2 regions of the Arthrobacter flavus genome follow, and region 2 is predicted to be linked to the other one. Evidence: predicted binding sites of a transcription regulator. Region 2 holds the regulator's gene; the other holds the start of a gene.

Region 1 (11,083 bases), on a different contig from region 2:
CTTTGAGGTTCGCAAGATCTTCATCGATTGAGCTGAGCGAGGTCACCAGCGAATTGGCGGTCGTGAGCGCACGGCTGACAATCTGCTGGATGTAGAGGAACTGTCCCACGGGCTGTGCCCGGGCAATAATTTGGCCCACCACCCAGATCAGGGCCACCACCTCGGCGCCGTACTGGAGCGCATCTGCGGCCAGCTGTTTGGGAATGTACCGTTTTTGGAACTCCAATCGGCGAAGTTCGTCGGCATCGCGGAGTCGGGACCGCAGGTCCATTAGGTAGCCCACGATGCCGTAGAGCCTCATCTCGGCAATATGTTGCGGTCGAATCAGGTTCGTTTCAATCAGCCGGCGCTGCCGGCGTGAATCCACCTGGGTATTCCAGTGGGCCATCTGTTCGCGGGACAGCTTGAACTGCAGGTAGACGCTTGGGATGATCGCGATCAGGACGACGAGTGCAACCCACCAACTGACCAGTAGGAGCGCGCCGATCGCCAGGATCACCGAGGCCAGCTGGGTGAAAATTGCGGCGATCCGGTCAAGAACACGTGAATAAGAATCCGAGAACCGTTTGGCCCGGTCATACAGGTCGACGGTGTCCTTGTCGTCGTACCGCCAAAACTCAAGCGCGAGAAACCGCTCGTACATCAGGTCGCCCACCACCGCACCCACCCTGAAGCTCATGACCTGCTGGATGTACCGGTCCACGCTGGTGAAGGCGCCCCAGAACAATCCCAGCCCGGCGGTGATGAGCACATAGAGCACCGCCTGTTGGCCAGCGTCGGGATTCCCGGCGTAGGCCTCGGCGAGCGCAGTCGTGGTCAGCGCGGCGAAATAGGTGGTCACCAAGGGGAGGATCGCTGCGATCAGTGACCCAACGACCTTCATGATGACGGCGCCCGGTGACGCTTTGAAGCTCACCCGCAGGACCTGCCCCACGGCGCGTGCGTAGGGCCTGAGAGAAAGCCTCGGTCGAGGGGGCCGGGGTGGGCGGAGCTCATGATCTGTCATGGCTCTCCCGGTTGTGCCGGGACTCCCGCACTCGGCTGACCCGCGCCCGGTGCGTTACTTGCTGCCGTAGTTCGGAGCCTCCACGGTCATCTGGATGTCGTGGGGGTGCGACTCCTTCAAACCGGCAGAGGTGATCCGGACAAACTTGCCCTTCGCCTTCAGCTCTCCGATGGTGCGGGCACCCGTGTAGAACATGGTCTGACGCAGCCCTCCGACCAGCTGGTAGGCGACCGACTCGAGCGGTCCGCGATAGGCAACACGGCCCTCAACGCCTTCCGGGATCAGCTTGTCGTCTCCGGTTACATCAGCCTGGAAGTAACGGTCCTTCGAGTAGGACGTATTCTTCCCGCGGGTCTGCATTGCGCCCAGGGACCCCATGCCCCGGTAGGTCTTGTACTGTTTGCCGTTCACGAAGATCAGTTCGCCAGGGGCTTCGGCCGAGCCGGCCAGCAGCGAACCGAGCATGACTGTGTCGGCGCCGGCAACCAGCGCCTTGCCGATGTCTCCTGAGTATTGCAGACCGCCGTCGGCGATCACTGGCACACCTGCCGGGATGGCGGCCTTGGCCGATTCGTAGATGGCGGTGACCTGGGGTACTCCCACGCCCGCCACTACCCTGGTCGTGCAAATGGATCCGGGGCCCACCCCGACCTTGATACCGTCGGCACCGGCGTCGATCAGCGCCTGGGCGCCATCCCGGGTTGCCGCCTGGCCACCGATAATATCGACATGAGCCAGGGACCGTTCAGCCTTGAGCCGGGCGATCATCTCCAGGACTCCGGCACTGTGCCCGTTGGCAGTATCAACGAACAGGGCGTCCACCCCGGCATCAACGAGGGCCATGGCGCGATCCCACCCATCGCCGAAGAAACCGATCGCAGCACCCACCCGCAGCCGGCCTTCGTCATCCTTCGTGGAGAGTGGATACTGCTCGGCTTTTGTAAAGTCCTTAACAGTTATGAGGCCGCGGAGGACGCCTTCTCCGTCAACGAGGGGGAGTTTTTCAATCTTGTTCTTGGCAAGCAGCCCGATCGCATCCTCGCCACTGATCCCTACCCGCCCGGTCACCAGCGGCATGGGAGTCATGACCGCGCGCACCAAACGGTGCGGCCATTCATGTTCGGAGACGAACCGGGTATCCCGGTTGGTGACGATGCCCAACAGGTGCCCGGCGTCATCGACCACGGGGAGACCTGACACCCGATAGTGACCGCACAGTTCATCCAGCTCGGCAAGGGTGGCATCGGGTCCGATGGTCACCGGGTGGGTAATCATGCCGGACTCGCTGCGTTTCACCCGGTCCACCTGCTCGGCCTGGTCCTGAATGGAAAGATTGCGGTGGATTACTCCGAGGCCGCCCTGGCGGGCCATGGCCACGGCCATGCGTGCCTCGGTGACGGTGTCCATAGCCGAGGACAACAGCGGAGTCTGAACGGTGATGCGCTTGGAGACCCGCGAGCTGGTGTCGGCCTCGGACGGGATCACATCGGTGAGACCGGGCATGAGCAGGACGTCGTCGTACGTCAGGCCAACGAATCCGAAGGGGTCATGGGTTTCGTCGCGCTGGGACGGCTGGGTCACTGCGTCGCCTCTTTCTCAGATGGTCTGTGGGTAGAAGCTGGCCGAGGGATATTCGGATTGCCAGACTCTCATCCTAAAGCGATTGCCGGGTGCACCCTATTCCGGGAGCGTGCGATTCGACACAACCCGGACCGCTCAGGAATGCAGCAGAGCATCAATCTGGTGGGCCAGCACCCGATAGACCGCGCTGGAGGGGACCGGCGTGAGGTGAGTACCGGCGTCGTCGCTACCGAGGTGATAGTGGCCAGCGCTACCCGCGTTCAGGTAGGTGGCGGGAACGGCATGCGTATGGTCAGGCTCCACCACCAGCCGCCACAGAACCCAGGGCTGCTGCCACATGTTGACCAGCGGCGCATCGGCACCGACAGGCGGTGCCACTGTCCGGTCGCGGACCCGCGCGCCCACCAGTTCGCCGTCGACGACTGACGTCTCCGATGCTACGTTCCAGGCTGGCGCAATCCCGACCCACGCTGCGAGTGCCGGATACAGGTGATCGGCTGCCAGGAAATCCACCTGGTGCCATTCATCCGCTGGACCGCTGATCATCGTTGCGGCCGACGGCCCAGCCAACACGAGACACCCTTCAGCGCTGATCCAGACCTGGAAATCTGAGGCCCGACCCTGGTGTTGAGCCGACAGCCGCAACGACGCAAACGACTCACGCCAGGGTCCCGTCACCAGGCGACCCTGCGACGTGAGGGCACCCTTGTCGGTCAGCAGCCCGGCCCTGACCAGCGGAGCGAGGTCGGCCGACCTGCTTCCGGCGACCAGCCGGCCCAGTTTCCCCGCCTGGGCTGCCGTTTCCAGCAGCTCGAGCGTTTCCGGGGAAATTTTCGGACCCGCTGAGGCATAGGGCTGCCGACCCGCGATCCCGGATAGCTCCTCAAGTCGCTCTCCCGTATGGTGCGCGAGGAATCCGTCCATGCGCGGCTCTTTATGCGGGTATTCGTTCATGATTCGCCTCGGAGCTGGAGTGTGCGTGCCACGTGGTCAAACATTGGGTCGACCGAGGTGAGCTGGGTGGTGGCGCAGGTGGCTGTGAAGTCAATGGCATACCCGTGGTGGGCGAAAGTCCAGCGCTGGACGTGCAGCACCTGATCGTCCAGCCGGTGGGTGTATTCGATCCTCCGGCCCGTGCCTGCCGGGTGCTGCCAGATCTCACAGGCAATCAGGTAGGTGTGCTGCAGATCTCCCATGGCGGCCGCCATCGCGAAGGTGGAGAGTTTGGCGATGGTGCCGTCGTAGGGCTGGCTGGTGACTACCAGCGAAGGCCTGAAGCCTCCCCAACTCGGCGGCGCAAGCACCACCCGGTCGACTCCATCAACCTGGCTCGGGAGCCAGTCCGTCGGGCGCTGAAAATCCAGGCGCGGTGTGGTTTCGAGGACGAACTCGCTCATCGGGCTCCTGGGTTTGCGGGGAAGAGGTCGCTGCTGCCCTGTTTGACCTTCACCCAGCGGGGGCGCATGAATCTCGGCAGCCAGGCCGTGCTCAGGAGCCACACCAGAATGCCTCCGATTGCCAGGGAGACCACCACTGCTGTGAGGGCGCGAGGTGAGTTATTGTCGGCGAGCAGCGCTGACAGCGGTGCAAGGCAAAACCCGATCCCGCCATACAGCAGGCCGGGGCCGACGTAGCTGTCCACTCTGGGGATCAGGCCCGGCTGCAACCACTTCCGCCAGCGCCCGCGGTAAGCATTGATGCCGCAGAGCATCATGATCAGCCCCGCAAGGAGACTTGCTAGTCCCACAGGGAATTCCATACGTCCTTGATCCCTTCGCCGACCTGTTCGCCTACCTTACTGCCGATGATTCCGCCACCGACCGCTCCCACGATACCGCCAACGAGGGCACCGGCTGCGGTGCCTGCCCCTGGAATGACCGAACCGATCGCTGCGCCGAGCACTGCACCACCCTTGGCGCCGGCCAATGCCCCCGCGGCTCCGCCGGCGAGTGAGGTGCCGCCCACAATGACCACGTCTTCAGTCACACTCGCTGCGCGCTGACCGTCGGTCCACTCCGGATGGTTCACCAGATCCTCGTTGTACTGGGAGGTGCCGTGCGACCAGACGGTCATTCCGACGTCGACGACGAACAGTCCCCGCCCGGCGTTTCGTGCCCAATCGGGAGGCGATGTCACCCTGTCGGGGGTAGTCAGCTGTGGCCCAGGCCGCTGATAGTTCTCCACGTCGATAGGTGGCCGCGTGACGTCGGCCGTTGTGCCGGTGCGGACCAGCAGGCCCGACGGCGTCTGGGTCCATTTCTTGCCGTCAGCGTCGATGTAGTCATAGGGCATGTCGTCCATGTGGAGCGGCCCGGTGGGCCGGATCGGTGGGCCCAGTTCCAGGTCGAAGACTCGTGGGGAGCGGACGGTCTCCAGAGGGACCCGGACGTGGAACTGGGAGTGCTGGACCCGATCCACAATCTCGTTGACGGTTGAGGTGCCAATTCCGAGCGTGTCGACCCACCCGGGCGAGTACACCTGCCCGCTGGCGGCCCCCAGCGCCGCTATGCACACCGCCTCAGCTTCCTGGTAGTCGCGGGCCAGCTGGTCCACCAGGATCTGGGTGTCCTGGTTGGCCGCAGCAACGTCAGCCGCGTCGTCGTCGGACCCTGAATTTTGCCCCGCCTGCAGGACGAGTGAGTTGTAAGTGGTCTTGAGGGTCCTCGCGGTGGCCGCGAAGGTGGTCAGCGCCGTAGCGATCAGTGCCGAAACGGTCTGGGTCTCTTCCCCGAAAGAGTCAACCGGGGTGAACGCTGCCAGCACCTCAGCCGATTCCGGTGCGCTGTACACGGCGCCAAGTTCGACCCAGACGGCGCTGCAGTTCGCTGCGATCTCCTTGACCCGCGCCCCTGCCGCTTTGATTGCTTCCGCCTCCGTATCGAGGAGGTCCGGGTCCGCGAAGGTCGGCACCCCGGCGAAGCTCACCGTTGTCATTCGGGCACCTGCGAGGCACTGTGCTGGGAGGTTGTGGCCATGTCCAGGTCGCCCTGGACGTACCAGTTGACTGCCTGGCTGGTCCCGTTGCAGGCGTTGGTGGCCCTGACGGTCGCGTTACTGATGAGCAGTTTCACGTAGTCGTCGTACACGGACGCGAGCGCGGCCGCGATGCCCGGACTGTTGCTGGCGCTGGCAGCAACCTGGATCGCGGTGTCCATCTCATCGCCCGCGGTGTGAAATTCGAGCATTTCCTCCACCGTGCGCGCGATAATCCCTCGCGCTGATGCCGCATCGATATCCCAAGCTGTCACAGCCGAATGTCCCCAGTTTCGTTTGCCCTGCGTTTAAAGTGCACCGTTTCGCTGCACTCCTGCAGCATTTCACGGACCGCTGCATCCCGCGATGGGGAGAACTGCCCACCACATGACAGCACCCCCAATCCGAGGATCAGGGGTGCTGTCATGCCTGTCTAGCCCTTGAGGGGACTAGTGGCTGTGACCTTCTTCGTCGTCGGTCTCAGGCTTCTCCACCACGAGGGTTTCGGTGGTGAGAATCAGAGCAGCGATCGAGGCCGCGTTCCGCAGTGCTGAACGGGTGACCTTGACGGGGTCGATGATGCCGGCGTCGACGAGGTTCTCATAGTCACCGGTGACAGCGTTGAAGCCGTGTCCGGGCTCAAGTTCCTCGACGCGGTGCACCACGACGTAGCCTTCGTGGCCAGCGTTTTCAGCGATCCAGCGCAGTGGCTGGGCCAGGGCACGGCGCACCAGGTTGATGGCCGTTGCCGCATCGCCCTCAAGGGCGAGGACGGCTGGGTCGGTGTCCAGTGCCTTCGACGCGTGGATCAGCGCAGCGCCGCCACCGGCGACGATGCCCTCGTCGAGAGCCGCGCGTGTCGCTGACACGGCGTCCTCGATGCGGTGCTTCTTTTCCTTGAGCTCAACCTCGGTGGCTGCGCCAACCTTGATGACTCCGATGCCGCCGGCCAGCTTGGCCAGGCGTTCCTGCAGCTTCTCGCGGTCCCAATCGGAATCGGTGCGCTCAACCTCGGCACGGATCTGGGCGACGCGGTCCGCAACGTCGGACTCGGTGCCAATGCCATCAACGATGGTGGTGGTGTCCTTGGTGACGGTGATCCGGCGAGCCGAACCCAGCACCTCGAGGCCCACCTGATCCAGCTTGAGGCCGAGGTCAGGCGAAACGACCTGCGCACCGGTCAGCGTGGCGATGTCCTGCAGCATGGCCTTGCGGCGGTCGCCGAAGCCTGGTGCCTTGACAGCGACCACGTTCAGGGTGCCGCGGATCTTGTTCACCACGAGGGTGGACAGCGCTTCGCCGTCGATGTCCTCGGCGATGATGAACAGGGGCTTACCGGCCTGCAGCGCCTTCTCCAGCAGCGGCAGGAATTCCTGCAGCGAGGAGATCTTGCCGGAGTTGATCAGGATGAGTGCGTCTTCGAGCACCGCTTCCTGACGCTCGGCATCGGTGATGAAGTACGGGCTGAGGAAACCCTTGTCGAACTGCATGCCCTCGGTGAGGACCAGTTCGGTCTGGGTGCTCGAGGACTCCTCGATGGTGATCACGCCATCCTTGCCGACCTTCTCGAAGGCTTCAGCGATGAGCTCGCCAACCTCTGAGCTCTGGGCCGAGATGGACGCAACGCTGGCGGTCTGCTGACCGACAACCTCGCGGGCATTCTCAAGCAGGCGGGCAGCAACGGCCTCGATGGAGACCTCAATGCCACGCTTCAGCTGTGATGGGGCAGCGCCGGCTGCGACATTCCGCAGGCCTTCGGTGACCAGTGCCTGGGCCAGCACCGTCGCGGTGGTGGTGCCGTCACCGGCGATGTCGTTGGTCTTGGTGGCCACTTCCTTGGCGAACTGAGCACCGAGGTTCTCGAACGGGTCGTCCAGTTCGATTTCGCGGGCGATAGTCACCCCGTCGTTGGTGATGGTGGGGGCGCCCCACTTCTTGTCCAGCACGACGTTGCGGCCGCGGGGGCCGAGCGTCACCTTGACGGTGTCAGCTAACTTGTTGACTCCCGCTTCCAGCGCGCGGCGTGCAGCGTCGTCAAACTTCAACTGCTTTGCCATGATGTGTTCCTCTTCCATTGTGCAAATACTGCTTGTGAAAAACCTGGTGGTTCTCGCTACGTCTTCACGCACCGACGAGAGAACCCCGGCCTGTGGGGCCGGGGTTCTCTCGAGTGAAACTACTTAACGACGATCGCCAGAACGTCGCGGGCTGAGAGCACGAGGTACTCTGCACCGGCGTGCTTGACTTCAGTTCCGCCGTACTTCGAGTAGATGACAATGTCGCCTTCGGCTACATCTACAGGCACGCGGTTGCCGTTATCGTCAACGCGGCCTGGGCCTACTGCAACAACTTCGCCCTCCTGGGGCTTTTCCTTGGCAGTATCCGGGATAACCAGACCCGAGGCAGTAGTCTGCTCGGCTTCCAGTGGGCGGACAACAATACGATCCTCAAGAGGCTTAATAGAGACCGGCACGCGGACCTCTCCTTCGCTTGGGTGACAAATGGAATTTAGGCCTTCGGATGGCGCTCACCGTCGTCGCGGTGCCGGTTCACGCTTCCCTGAAGGAGTTAGCACCCTCATGGTGAGAGTGCCAAGTCCGACTTTATGCATTGGTTAGCACTCGGTCAAGGTGAGTGCCAGATTGCGCTGCGAGCGCAGCCATATTTCGGTCCGGATGGTTCAGGGATTCACGTTGCGGATGATCGATGCCCTGCCTACCCCGGCGGAGATCCCGACGACGGCGGCGAGGATCAGAGGAAGGGTTGACCCCGTCCCCGGCAGCACCAGGACGGTCGTGGCAGCGGCCAGGCCAGCAAACACGACGGCGAAGGCCACCGCGTGGAGCCACTGGTTCAGTACCCGACGCAATAGCAGGCCGAGCACCAGGGCCAGTGGTGCAGCGACAAGCAGGGCGACCACCAGGCTCACCATCATCGTGAACCCCCACACCGTCACCGCACCGGAGTTCGGGCCGATAATCTCGCTGGCGATGCAGAACAGCAGGGTGGAGAGAGCCCAGATGCCGAAGGTCACCAGCCAGCCCTTCAGGAAAGCATGAGGGTTCAGTACCACCCGGCCCGCGGCAAGTCCGGGCGTCCTTCCGACCGTTACTCCATATCGCCGCTGCAGGATGGCAGCGTTGTCGGGGCGCTCGTACTGGCCCTCCCCGTTATCCATGGCTGAAGCCTAGTGCCTTCCTCCTGCTCACCAGAAGGGCACCTTCAGTGGGCATATCCGTCTATGCCCAGCGAAACAGACCTGCCACTGGGCAACTGTGCTGCATCCGCGCCTCAACCGTGCTTCGGTCGCGCTTCGGTCGCGCTTCGACGCCGTTAGACTCCGCCCAGTAGACTGGGGAACTGGCCATCAATGGCATTCCCACCATCTTTCGAAAGCAGTTTCGTGACCCAGCAGGTACAGGCCTCCACCCAGCGCCACACTGGCATCGCCCAGGAGGCGTCCCGCCGTCGGACCTTCGCCGTCATTTCCCACCCCGACGCCGGCAAATCGACCCTGACCGAAGCCCTGGCCCTTCACGCACGCGTGATTGGCACGGCCGGTGCCACCAACGGCAAGGAGAACCGCCGGGAGACCGTGTCCGACTGGATGCAGATGGAAAAGGACCGCGGCATTTCCATCAGCTCCACGGCGCTGCAGTTCTCCTACCGGGACACTGTCATCAACCTGCTGGACACCCCCGGCCACTCCGACTTCTCCGAGGACACCTACCGGGTACTGGCCGCAGTGGACTGCGCGGTCATGCTGATCGACGCGGCCAAGGGCCTCGAGACCCAGACCATGAAGCTGTTCGAGGTCTGTCGGCAACGCAACATCCCCATCATTACGGTGATCAACAAGTGGGACCGCCCAGGGCTGGACGCTTTGGCACTCATGGACGAAGTCACGGAGCGCACCGGGCTGATTCCGATGCCGCTGACCTGGGCGGTGGGTTTCGCCGGCGACTTCCGCGGCGTGTGGGACCTCAAACGCGACGAGTTTGTTCGTTTCACCCGCAAGAACGCCGGCGCCTCCCTTGCCACGGAAGAGCACCTGAGCCCGGCCGAAGCCCTGGCGCAGGAGGGCGACGCCTGGACGGACGCCCTCGACGAAGCATCGCTGGTCATCGAATCGAACCAGCCGTTCAGCATCGAAAGCTTCCACGCCGGGACGGGCACTCCGGTGTTGTTCTCGTCAGCAGTTCTGAACTTTGGTGTCCAGCACATCCTGGACACCCTGGTTGACCTGGCACCAGCCGCCGGCCCCCGCAGGGACGTTGACGGCACCCCCCGTCCGGTCGATGCCCCGTTCTCGGGATTCGTCTTCAAGGTCCAGGCCGGCATGAACCGCGCACACCGCGACCACGTAGCATTCATCAGGGTCTGCTCCGGCGTGTTCGAGCGCGGCATGGTGGTCACCCACGCCAACTCGGGGAAAACCTTCGCCACCAAGTATGCCCAGCAGCTCTTCGGCCGTGAACGAGAAGTGATCGACGAGGCCTGGCCGGGGGACGTCGTCGGGCTCGTCAACGCATCGGCGCTGCGGATGGGCGACAGTCTCTATGTGGAGGAACCGGTGGAGTTCCCGCCGATCCCCCTGTTCAGCCCCGAGCATTTTCGGGTGGCCAGGTCCAAGGATGCCGGCCGCTTCAAGCAGTTCCGGCGCGGGATTGAACAGCTGGGCCATGAGGGAATCATTCAGGTGCTGCGCTCGGATCTTCGTGGCGATCAGGCGCCGGTGCTGGCGGCCGTCGGGCCGATGCAGTTCGAGGTGGTGGCGGACAGGATGGAGCACGACTTCGGCGCACCGATGCGAATGGAGCCCCTCCCCTATTCGCTGGCCCGCCTCACCACCCATGACGCGCAGGCAGCTCTCAGTGCTATCCGTGGCACCGAGGTGCTGGTCCGGTCCGACGGCGAGTATCTGGCCCTGTTCAATGACATCTGGGCGCTGCGCCGGGTCGAGAAGAACTCCCCCGAGATATCGCTGAGCACCATCGGCACCGATGCCGGGGACGCCCGAGGCTACTGAGATGACCGCCGCCGCCGCGACTGACCTGATCGCGCCGCTCCTGACCCCTGCGGGCTGGGACCTGGTGAACTCGCTGGCTCCGTACAACGAAGCCGACACGATGCGCCTGAGCACCTCGCTGCGCCGGGCAGGGCACGACCCGGAGGTCATCGCGGCCGCTCTCACCCAGTCCCGGTTGCGCTCCAGGGCGGAAACGAAGTTTGGGCCGTTCGCTGCCCGCATGTTGTTCACTGCCGCTGGCCTGGAGCAAGCCACCCGCCTCGGTGTGGCTGCCCGCCACGCCGAACGCTTCGTCACGGCTGGCCTTGAACGGGTCGCCGACCTGGGCTGCGGGATTGGTGCCGACGCGATCGCCCTGGCCAGCCTGGACCGCCAGGTCACCGCCGTGGAGCTCGACGAGACCACCGCCGCCGCCGCGACCATGAACCTGATGCCCTGGCCCAATGCCACTGTGGTCGGTGGTGACGCGGAGTCGTTCGACCTCACCGGGTACG
Region 2 (9,442 bases):
AACAACCTCACCATCATCCCAGTCCTGAATAAAATTGACCTTCCAGCGGCCCAGCCCGAGAAGTATGCGGCCGAGCTCGCGAATCTGATCGGTGGCGATCCCGACGACGTCCTCAGGGTCTCCGGGAAGACCGGCATGGGGGTCGAGGCGCTGCTGGACAAGATTGTCAGGGACCTGCCGCCTCCTGTTGGTGACCCCAACGCACCTGCACGGGCGATGATCTTCGACTCCGTGTACGACACCTACCGTGGTGTGGTCACCTATGTCCGCGTGGTGGACGGCATGCTGCATCCCCGTGAGCGGATCCAGATGATGTCCACCCGTGCCAGTCACGAGCTCCTCGAGATTGGGGTCAGCTCCCCGGAGCCCACCCCGTCCAAGGGGCTTGGCGTGGGAGAAGTCGGCTACCTCATCACCGGCGTGAAGGACGTGCGGCTGTCCAAGGTGGGCGACACGGTCACCAACCTGGCCAAGCCCGCCCAGGCATCACTTCCCGGGTATGCCGATGCGAAGCCCATGGTCTTCTCCGGGCTGTACCCACTGGACGGTACCGACTACCCGGTGCTCCGCGACGCGCTCGAAAAGCTGATGCTCAACGACGCTGCGCTCGTCTACGAGCCCGAGACCTCCGCGGCGCTGGGCTTTGGGTTCCGGGTGGGCTTTCTCGGGCTCCTCCACCTGGAGATCACCAGGGAGCGGCTGGAACGCGAGCACAACCTCAACCTGATCTCCACGGCGCCCAACGTGGAGTACCTGGTCACGCTCGAGGACAAAAAGATGGTCCATGTGACCAACCCCAGCGAGTACCCCACCGGGAAGATCGCCGAGGTCCGCGAGCCAATGGTTTCGGCGACCATCCTGGCACCCACCGAGTTCGTCGGTGCCATCATGGAGCTGTGCCAGAGCCGGCGCGGGGTGATGGGCGGAATGGACTACCTCTCCGAGGATCGGGTGGAGATCCGGTACCGGCTGCCCCTGGCCGAGATCGTTTTCGACTTCTTCGACATCCTCAAATCCCGGACCCGCGGGTACGGCTCGCTGGACTGGAAGAGCGACGGCGACCAGGTCGCCGACCTGGTCAAGGTCGACATCATGCTGCAGGGCGAACAGGTCGACGCGTTCTCTGCCATCACCCACCGAGACAAGGCGTACGCCTATGGCGTTATGATGACCGGCAAGCTGCGTGAACTCATCCCACGGCAGCAGTTCGAGGTCCCCATCCAGGCGGCCATCGGGTCACGGATCATTGCCCGGGAAAGCATCAGGGCCATCCGCAAGGACGTCCTAGCCAAGTGCTACGGCGGTGACATCACCCGTAAGCGCAAACTTCTGGAGAAACAGAAGGAAGGTAAGAAGCGGATGAAGATGGTGGGACGCGTCGAAGTTCCGCAGGAAGCCTTCATCGCGGCCCTCACCACCGACGAGTCCAAGGACAAGGTCAAGAAGTAGCAATGCCAGGTGCCCTCCCTCTTGGCTTGCCAGCGCCGGAGAGCGGTCTGCTGCCGGAGCAGGCCGCCGTCGGCAGCGCCGGCCGGAAGCTGGGGCTCTACGTCCATATCCCCTTCTGCGCCGTCCGCTGCGGCTACTGCGACTTCAACACCTACACGGCCACCGAGCTGGGTGGGGGTGCGTCGCAAGACCGCTATGCCGCAACGGTCAGCGCGGAACTGGACCTCGCAGCCGGTGTCCTGACCGCTTCCGGGGCCGCGCCGCGCCAGCTCTCGACAGTGTTCTTCGGGGGCGGCACGCCCACTCTCCTCCCCGCTGCCGATCTGGCGACGGTGCTGCGCACCGCCGTCGGCCACTGGGGGCTCGCACCCGGTGCTGAAGTCACCACTGAAGCCAACCCCGATTCGGTGACGCCCGAGTCACTCGCGGTGCTCGCGGAGGCGGGTTTCACCCGGGTGTCGTTCGGGATGCAGTCGGCTGTTCCGCACGTGTTGAAGGTACTGGACCGCACCCATGCGCCCGAACGGGTCCCCCTGGCCGTCCATTGGGCGCGCGAAGCCGGTCTGCACGTCAGTCTCGACCTGATCTACGGCACCCCGGGGGAGTCAGCTGCGGACTGGCAGCAGACCCTCGACGCGGCGCTGTCCTATGGTCCGGACCACGTTTCTGCCTACGCGCTGATCATCGAGGACGGCACCAAGCTTGCGGCCCAGATCCGCCGTGGCGAGGTGCCCGACATCGACGACGACGATCACGCCGAGAAGTACGCCTTGGCCGAACACGCGATGGCAGCCGCAGGACTGGGTTGGTACGAGGTGAGCAACTGGGCCCGCACACCAGCTGACGAGTGCAGGCACAATCTGGCCTACTGGCGTGGCGACGACTGGTGGGGAGCTGGCCCCGGTGCGCACTCGCATCTGGGTGGGGTGCGGTGGTGGAACGTGAAGCACCCCACCGCGTACGCTCAGCGCCTCTCAACCGGGGTCTCACCGGCCGCGGGCCGAGAAATCCTGGACGCGGACACCCGCTACACCGAGGACGTGATGCTTCGCGCCAGGCTGCGCGAGGGCCTGCCAACCCGGGTGCTGCGCCCCGCTGGACGGCTCGCCGTCGCCGGCCTGATTGCCGATGAATTGATCGTTGCCGCAGAAGCCTTCGCCGGGACGATCACACTCACCGGCAGGGGCCGGCTACTCGCCGACGCGGTGGTCCGCAGGCTATTGCCCGACTGAGTCCCTAGCGGAAGAGCCGCAGGTTAAACGCGTACCGGTAGGGGCGACCGCGGTTGACCTGAATCCCGGCAATGACCGAGAAGACGGCGATGGTGACCCAGATCAGGGCGTTGACGACGGCGAACACGCCGCCGACCACAGGCAAAAGGGACAGTAGCCAGGCCACGAACGCCACCACCGTCGGCGGGAAGGTGAAGTTGAACGCCTCCCGCGCTTCCTGGGCGGTGAACGGTCCCCGGTTTTTGAATATCAGCAGGATGAGCAGCGACGGGATGAAACCGAGGATTCCGCCGAAGTGCGACAGGGTTGCCCACTGCCGGTCTTCCGTGGCGGTCAGCGGCAGGGCATTTGCCGGGGCGCCCTCAAATGCGGATTCGGGCTGGCCGTGGCCCTCCTCGGATCCGTGCTGTCCGTGCTGGTCGGCGGGGTTAGACAACTGAACATCCTCTATTGCTTCGGGGCAGCCTTAATCAGGAGCCTTCCGATCTAGGATACTTCGTCACCCAGCAAACGTGCACTGCGGATCAGGTGGGCCCGTCGAAATCTCCGGGAGGGGTCAAGAAATCGATGACTTCCTCGACCCTCCCGAGCAGTGACGGCTCGAGGTCGGAGTAGCTGGTGACGCACCCCAGCAACCGTTTCCAGCCCTGCGCCACCGCTGCCTTGTCGGCATTCGGCCAGCCGAGGCCGGCGAGTATTCCGGTCTTCCAGTCCTGGCCCCGTGGTACCACCGGCCACGCGGTGAGCCCGACGGATGCAGGCTTGATGGCCTGCCACACATCGACATACGGGTGTCCCACGACCAGCACGTTGGCGGCGGCTCCCGGAACCTTCATCGCTTCCTGGGCGATGCGCTGTTCCTTCGACCCCGCTACCAGGTGGTCGACGAGGATACCGAGCCGGCGGTTCGGTCCTGGACCAAAGGCTCGGATCATCCCGGCAAGGTCATCGACGCCGTGCAGCGGCTCGACGACGATTCCCTCAAGACGCAGGTCATCACCCCACACCTTTTCGATCAGCTCAGCATCGTGTTGTCCCTCTACCCAGATCCTGCTGGCCCGTGCGGTCCTTGCGCGGGAGCCCTCCACTTTGACCGACCCCGACGCCGTAACCTTGCGGGCTGGCGCTGCGGGCGCCAGTGCGGGTGCCACCACCTCAACGGGCCCGCCGTCGACGTGGAAGCCGAATCCGAGCGGGAAGGTCTTGAGCCTCCCGCGCCGGTCCTCGAGCACCATGACGTGCATGCCACCAGATTTCTCCACCCGGACCACTGCGCCAACATAACCGCTCTGTACGTCCTCCAGCACCAGGCCCCGGCTGACGGGAACTTTCGGCAGGGGAACCTGGCGGGGGGCTGAGATGTCCTGGGCGCCCCATTCATAACTGGACAAGATTGTTGCTCGCTTCCCGACTCGCCGCTGGACGGTCCGGCCAGGGATTTTCAATGCTAACAATCCCTTCGAACGTACTAGACTTGGCACTTGGGCGTGTCGAGTGCCAGATCTGCCGAAAGAGACAGTAACCGTGTGCGGAGGTGAAAAGTGAGCGAACCACGCAGACTTGAAGTATTGCGTGCCATCGTCGAGGACTATGTGCATTCCCGCGAGCCTGTGGGCTCGAAAGCCCTCGTGGAGCGGCACCAGCTGGGGGTTTCATCGGCCACCATCCGTAACGATATGGCTGTCCTTGAGGAAGAGGGGCTGATCACTGCGCCCCACACCAGTTCGGGCCGCATCCCCACCGACAAGGGCTACCGACTGTTCGTCGACCAGATTTCCGAGGTCAAGCCGCTGTCCGCGGCTGAAAAGCGTGCGATCCAGGCCCTGCTGGAGGAAGCGGAGGACCTCGACGACGTCATGGACCGGACGGTGCGGCTGCTCTCCCACCTGACCAACCAGGTGGCGGTGGTGCAATACCCTCATCTGGGCAGCGCAGCAGTCCGGCACCTGGAGTTCGTTTTGCTCGCGCCCAACCAGGTACTGGTGGTGCTCATAGCGACCAACGGGGCCGTCCAGCAGCGGGTTGTTCCGCTGCCAGAACCGGTGCCTGAGTCGACTCTCGCTGAGGTTCGACAGCACTTTCTTGGTTCCGTCGCTGGCACCAAGCTGACGTCCCTCCCGCAGGAACTCGCACTAGCCGTGGCGGCTCTGTCGTTCCAGCAGCGCAGGGTGGGCACCGTGCTGGCACGTACGCTCGAGCAGCTGGCCGGCATCAACCGGGATGACCGGATTGTGATGGCTGGTACAGCCAACCTGGCCCGATCCACCGTAGACTTTCCTCTGAGCATCGGGCCGGTGCTTGAGGCCCTTGAGGAGCAGGTGGTCATGCTTCGTCTGCTCTCCGAGATGAAGCAGGATGCATTTGGGGTCTCGGTACGAATCGGTCGGGAGAACCCGCACGGCGGCCTCGCTGAAGCCTCGGTGATTGCCACCGGATACGGTCCCGACTCGTTGGCCAAGGTAGGAGTCCTTGGACCAACCCGAATGGACTACCCGACGTCGATGTCGGCGGTGCGGGCGGTAGCCCGGTACCTATCGCGGATCCTGACGGACTAGCCCTGACGTAGCCGCAGCAACGAACTTGTTGAAGAAACAGTCGACCCCATACCGGCAGGGCACCACGCCCTGCAACGGTCAGTGACATAGGAAGTGAAGTGCAGGAGTGAGTAATCACTATGAAGTCCTCGGTGTGAACCGCGATGCGACCGGCGAGGAAATCAAGAAGGCCTACCGCAAGCTCGCGCGAAAGCTGCACCCGGACGTCAATTCCGGGCCGGACGCCTCCGAAGAATTCAAATTGGTGACCCGTGCCTACGAGGTGCTCTCGGACCCGCAGAAACGGCGCGTGTACGACACGACCGGCAACGAGAACGGGACCGACAACGGATTCGGCGGCGGACACGCCGGTCCGGGCTTCGCCTTCCAGGACATTTTCGAAACGTTCTTCGGCGGTGGTGGGGCCAGCGGTCCGCCGTCACGCACCCGTCGCGGCCAGGATGCCCTGATCGCCGTGAGGATCGACCTGGTCGACGCCGTCTTCGGGATCAACAAGAAGATCGACGTCGACACTGCAGCAGTGTGTCCCACCTGCGACGGGTCCTGCTGCCAGCCCGGTACCTCACCCCGAACCTGCGACATTTGCGGGGGATCGGGTCAGGTGCAGCGTGCAGTGCGGTCCATCCTGGGCCAGGTCATGACCAGTGCCACGTGTGGCACCTGCCAGGGTTTCGGCACAGTCATCCCGAGCCCGTGCAACGAGTGCAACGGTGACGGTCGGGTGCGTAGCCGTCGGAGCCTCACCATCAAGGTGCCCGCAGGCGTGTCGACCGGCACCCGGATCCAGCTGGGGGGCCAGGGTGAAGCGGGCATGGGTGGCGGGCCGCAGGGCGACCTCTACGTGGAGATCCGGGTCAACCCGGACCCATCCTTCCTCCGCGAGGGTGACGATCTCCACGTCACCCTGAGTGTGCCGATGACAGCAGCCGCCCTGGGCACCACCTTGAACCTCGCCTCGTTCGACGGCGACCAGGAACTGGGTATCAAAGCAGGCACCCAGTCGGGGGAGATCGTGACTCTTCGCGGGCTGGGCGTGACCCATCTGCGCGGCTACGGGCGCGGTGATCTCAAGGTGCACCTGAACGTCGAGACCCCGCGCAACGTCGACCAGGCGCAGGAAGAGCTGCTGCGTAAGCTCGCCGAACTCCGGGGCGAGGAATTCGTCGAAGGTCAGCTGGCCAGCAACGGTTCAGGGGTGTTCGCGAAGTTGCGGGAGCGGTTGGGTAATCTCTAGGAGTGAGCAACGCACTCTACTTCGGTGACCCCGAGACGCTGGCTGCTGTCCTTCCCGGAGCCAGTTTCACCCTTACCGGGGCCGAGGCCCGGCACGCGGCGACCGTCAAAAGGTTGGCAGCCGGTGAAACGATTGACGTCGCCGACGGCCGCGGGCGCAGGATCGTCGGCGTCGTCACGGCCAGCGCCGGGCAGGAAGTTACCCTCGAGGTACGAACGGTGATCGATGAGCCGGCCCCCGCCTGCCGTCTCATCCTGGTGCAGGCATTGGCCAAGGGCGACCGGGACGAACTGGCGGTCGAGGCGGCCACCGAACTAGGCGTCGATGCGGTTATTCCCTGGCAGGCTGATCGAAGCATCGTCCGTTGGCGCGCCGATAAGGCGCTCAAGGGGCAGCGAAAGTGGGAATCCACGGTGTGGGGCGCCGCCAAACAGTCACGGCGTGCCACCCTCCCTGAGGTGCTACCACTGCACGACAGCGGGTCCCTGGCAGCCCGGCTTACCGGGGTCGACCTCGCTCTGGTCCTTCACGAGGACGCTGAGACTGGTCTCGGGGCGCTGGTCGGACCGCAGGCCGGGACGCCGCCCACCAGCATTGCGGTGGTCGTTGGCCCCGAGGGCGGTATCAGCGGGCGGGAACTGGAGCTGTTCGTGTCGAAGGGGGCACACCCTGTCAGACTCGGCGACCAGGTGCTACGCTCTTCCACCGCAGGCCCCGCTGCCCTCTCGGTCCTCAGCCAGTTGCTGGGCCGCTGGTAGCCAGTTAGGTTCCGCGCTCACGCGGGACGACGAGTCAGGGGACGGGTCGCTGGAGACCGAGCTGCCTACTGCACCACGACGCGCTTGGTATCGGTATCGAGTTCACGGTTCTCTTGGCCGGCCTGCGGACGGTCGAAAACGCTGATCTCGTACTCACCGGGTACCAGCGCGATAGTGAACTCAAATAGTCCGGGGGAACTGGTGCTCGCTTCCAGCCCCACCGTTCCACTCCGGTACGATTCCAACTCGTCGCCGGTCACCTCGTCGATCCGCCAGTGCAGGACCGCGTTCTCTGTTCTGCCGCTGCCGGACACGGTAATCGTCGGCTGGTCACGGACCGCCCCCTGCTGGGGCTCAATGATCCAGATCGGTGCCATCAGCGTCGCGTCGCGCTGCAGCTGGCCCCCAAGTTCGATGTGGCCGAAAGCGGTGTACCCTGCCGCGCCGTCCACCAGCACTACGACACGGCTGGGGTCACCGCCCGAGACTAGTCCCGCGTTGGACGCAGCAGCCGTGGCTGTGTACACGAGCTGCTGGATGGCACGGTAGGCGGCCCCCTGGTCGAGCGGGGTGTTGAAGGCGTCGGCCGAGATGTCGACCGTGATGACGTTGTCCGGGGAGATCGACGCGCTGACAGACTCGGCAGGGGACCACGACCCGAAGTAGTCGGGGTCGGTGGGTGAGTTGGCGGTCATCGCCTGGACTGCGGCCGCGATCGGGTCACCACCCTTCCCGCCGTCCAGGAACTCCCGGTACAGCTGGATGCTTCCGTCATTGTCTCCCAGCCAATAGACGGGGAGCAGATTGCGCAGGGTGGTGGACTCCGTCACTACTGAGTGCTCCGCCGTCGACGGGCCAGCTGACGTGTTTGCCTCTCCAGACAGCGAGGCCGCCGCATCACCGCCAGGGGCCGGCGTGCACCCAGCCAATCCCAGCCCAGCCAGGGCGATCAGCGCGGTGATCGAGAGTGCGCGTCCGGATCGGCGCCGGGCAGCATCGCGTGGGAAAGACCACTCCATTCGCGTCCTGTCCTTTCGCCGTGCCACTCGGCCGGATTCGTGCGCCGCCGAGTAGTGCACTCAAGCCACATTTCCAGCTTCGCATAGGGCAGCAGGCTCCGACCGGGGTTTAGCCAAGTCGTCGCCGGACTGAGACAGTATTGAAACCGGGCCGTTGCCCAGATGAGATCATCTGCTTCCTGGGCGCTCGGCGACACGGCAAAAGCCCCCGTTCCGTCGATGGCGGAATCACTCGGCCGGGACAGGAGGCGGCTAGGCGCGTGACGTAACATGAGAGATGGGCGGTTTGCCGTCACTAACCGATTCAAGGAGAGATGGAAGGCCGCGAGGGCCGATTATATGACCGATTCTTCAGTTGGCATCAGCGCAGTGGGCTTGGACACGAAGGTGGTCCACTTCGATTCGACGGAACAGATGGTTCAAGCGCTCGGAACCAACGATGAGGCGCTCAGGCTGATCGAGAGTACTTTCGTCGGGGTCAGTCTTCACGTCCGGGGTGATGAGTTGTCGATCACGGGCCCAGCCGTCGACGTCGCGCGCACTGAACGTCTCATCTCCGAGATCCGCACCCTCGCCGCGAACAACACCACCGTCAACCCTCAGGTTCTTAAACAGTTGGTGTCCATGTTGAAGGATCAGTCGGTCAGCAGCCCGGCGGATGTCCTCACCATGAACATCCTCTCCTCGCGTGGCAGGACCATCAGGCCCAAAACCCTGAACCAGCGTGACTATGTCGAGGCGATCGACCGTCACACGGTGGTGTTCGGCATCGGTCCTGCGGGCACCGGGAAGACCTACCTCGCCATGGCCAAAGCCGTTCAGGCGTTGCAGCATAAAGAAGTCAACCGGATTATCCTCACCCGCCCGGCGGTCGAAGCGGGGGAGCGGCTCGGATTCCTGCCCGGCACCCTCAGCGACAAGATCGACCCGTATTTGCGCCCGCTCTACGACGCGCTGCACGACATGATGGATCCGGACAGCATTCCCCGTCTGATGGCGGCAGGCACCATTGAGGTGGCACCACTCGCCTACATGCGTGGCCGCACCCTCAACGATGCGTTCATCATCCTCGACGAGGCCCAAAACACCACCCCCGAGCAGATGAAGATGTTCCTCACCCGCCTGGGGTTCGGTTCGAAGATGGTGGTCACCGGCGATGTCACCCAGGTGGACCTGCCCGGCGGGACCAACTCCG

What was found. Region 2 encodes HrcA, which represses chaperone genes, less so after heat shock. Its sites were predicted from a motif close to TTNGCACTCGNNNNNNNCGAGTGCNAA; they were not measured.
Region 1: a site for HrcA is predicted at 8,175-8,201, ahead of groES (co-chaperone GroES). Genes of this name have one in related genera too.

The regions. Positions count from the first base shown of each region.
Region 1 covers NZ_BAAAIJ010000004.1:43,182-54,264, reverse strand. Annotated here, with positions in the region: gene ABD059_RS01580 (ABC transporter ATP-binding protein) at 1-1,006, opposite strand, end outside; gene guaB (IMP dehydrogenase) at 1,061-2,587, opposite strand; gene ABD059_RS01570 (hypothetical protein) at 2,723-3,541, opposite strand; gene ABD059_RS01565 (hypothetical protein) at 3,538-3,984, opposite strand; gene ABD059_RS01560 (hypothetical protein) at 3,981-4,334, opposite strand; gene ABD059_RS01555 (hypothetical protein) at 4,325-5,521, opposite strand; gene ABD059_RS01550 (DUF6507 family protein) at 5,518-5,835, opposite strand; gene groL (chaperonin GroEL) at 6,010-7,617, opposite strand; gene groES (co-chaperone GroES) at 7,737-8,033, opposite strand; gene ABD059_RS01535 (hypothetical protein) at 8,241-8,738, opposite strand; gene ABD059_RS01530 (peptide chain release factor 3) at 8,931-10,589, shown strand; gene ABD059_RS01525 (class I SAM-dependent methyltransferase) at 10,591-11,083, shown strand, end outside.
Region 2 covers NZ_BAAAIJ010000059.1:298,781-308,222, reverse strand. Annotated here, with positions in the region: gene lepA (translation elongation factor 4) at 1-1,449, shown strand, start outside; gene hemW (radical SAM family heme chaperone HemW) at 1,452-2,681, shown strand; gene ABD059_RS16435 (DUF4870 domain-containing protein) at 2,686-3,117, opposite strand; gene ABD059_RS16430 (DUF3097 family protein) at 3,206-4,072, opposite strand; gene hrcA (heat-inducible transcriptional repressor HrcA) at 4,223-5,236, shown strand; gene dnaJ (molecular chaperone DnaJ) at 5,343-6,470, shown strand; gene ABD059_RS16415 (16S rRNA (uracil(1498)-N(3))-methyltransferase) at 6,473-7,228, shown strand; gene ABD059_RS16410 (GerMN domain-containing protein) at 7,294-8,247, opposite strand; gene ABD059_RS16405 (PhoH family protein) at 8,587-9,442, shown strand, end outside.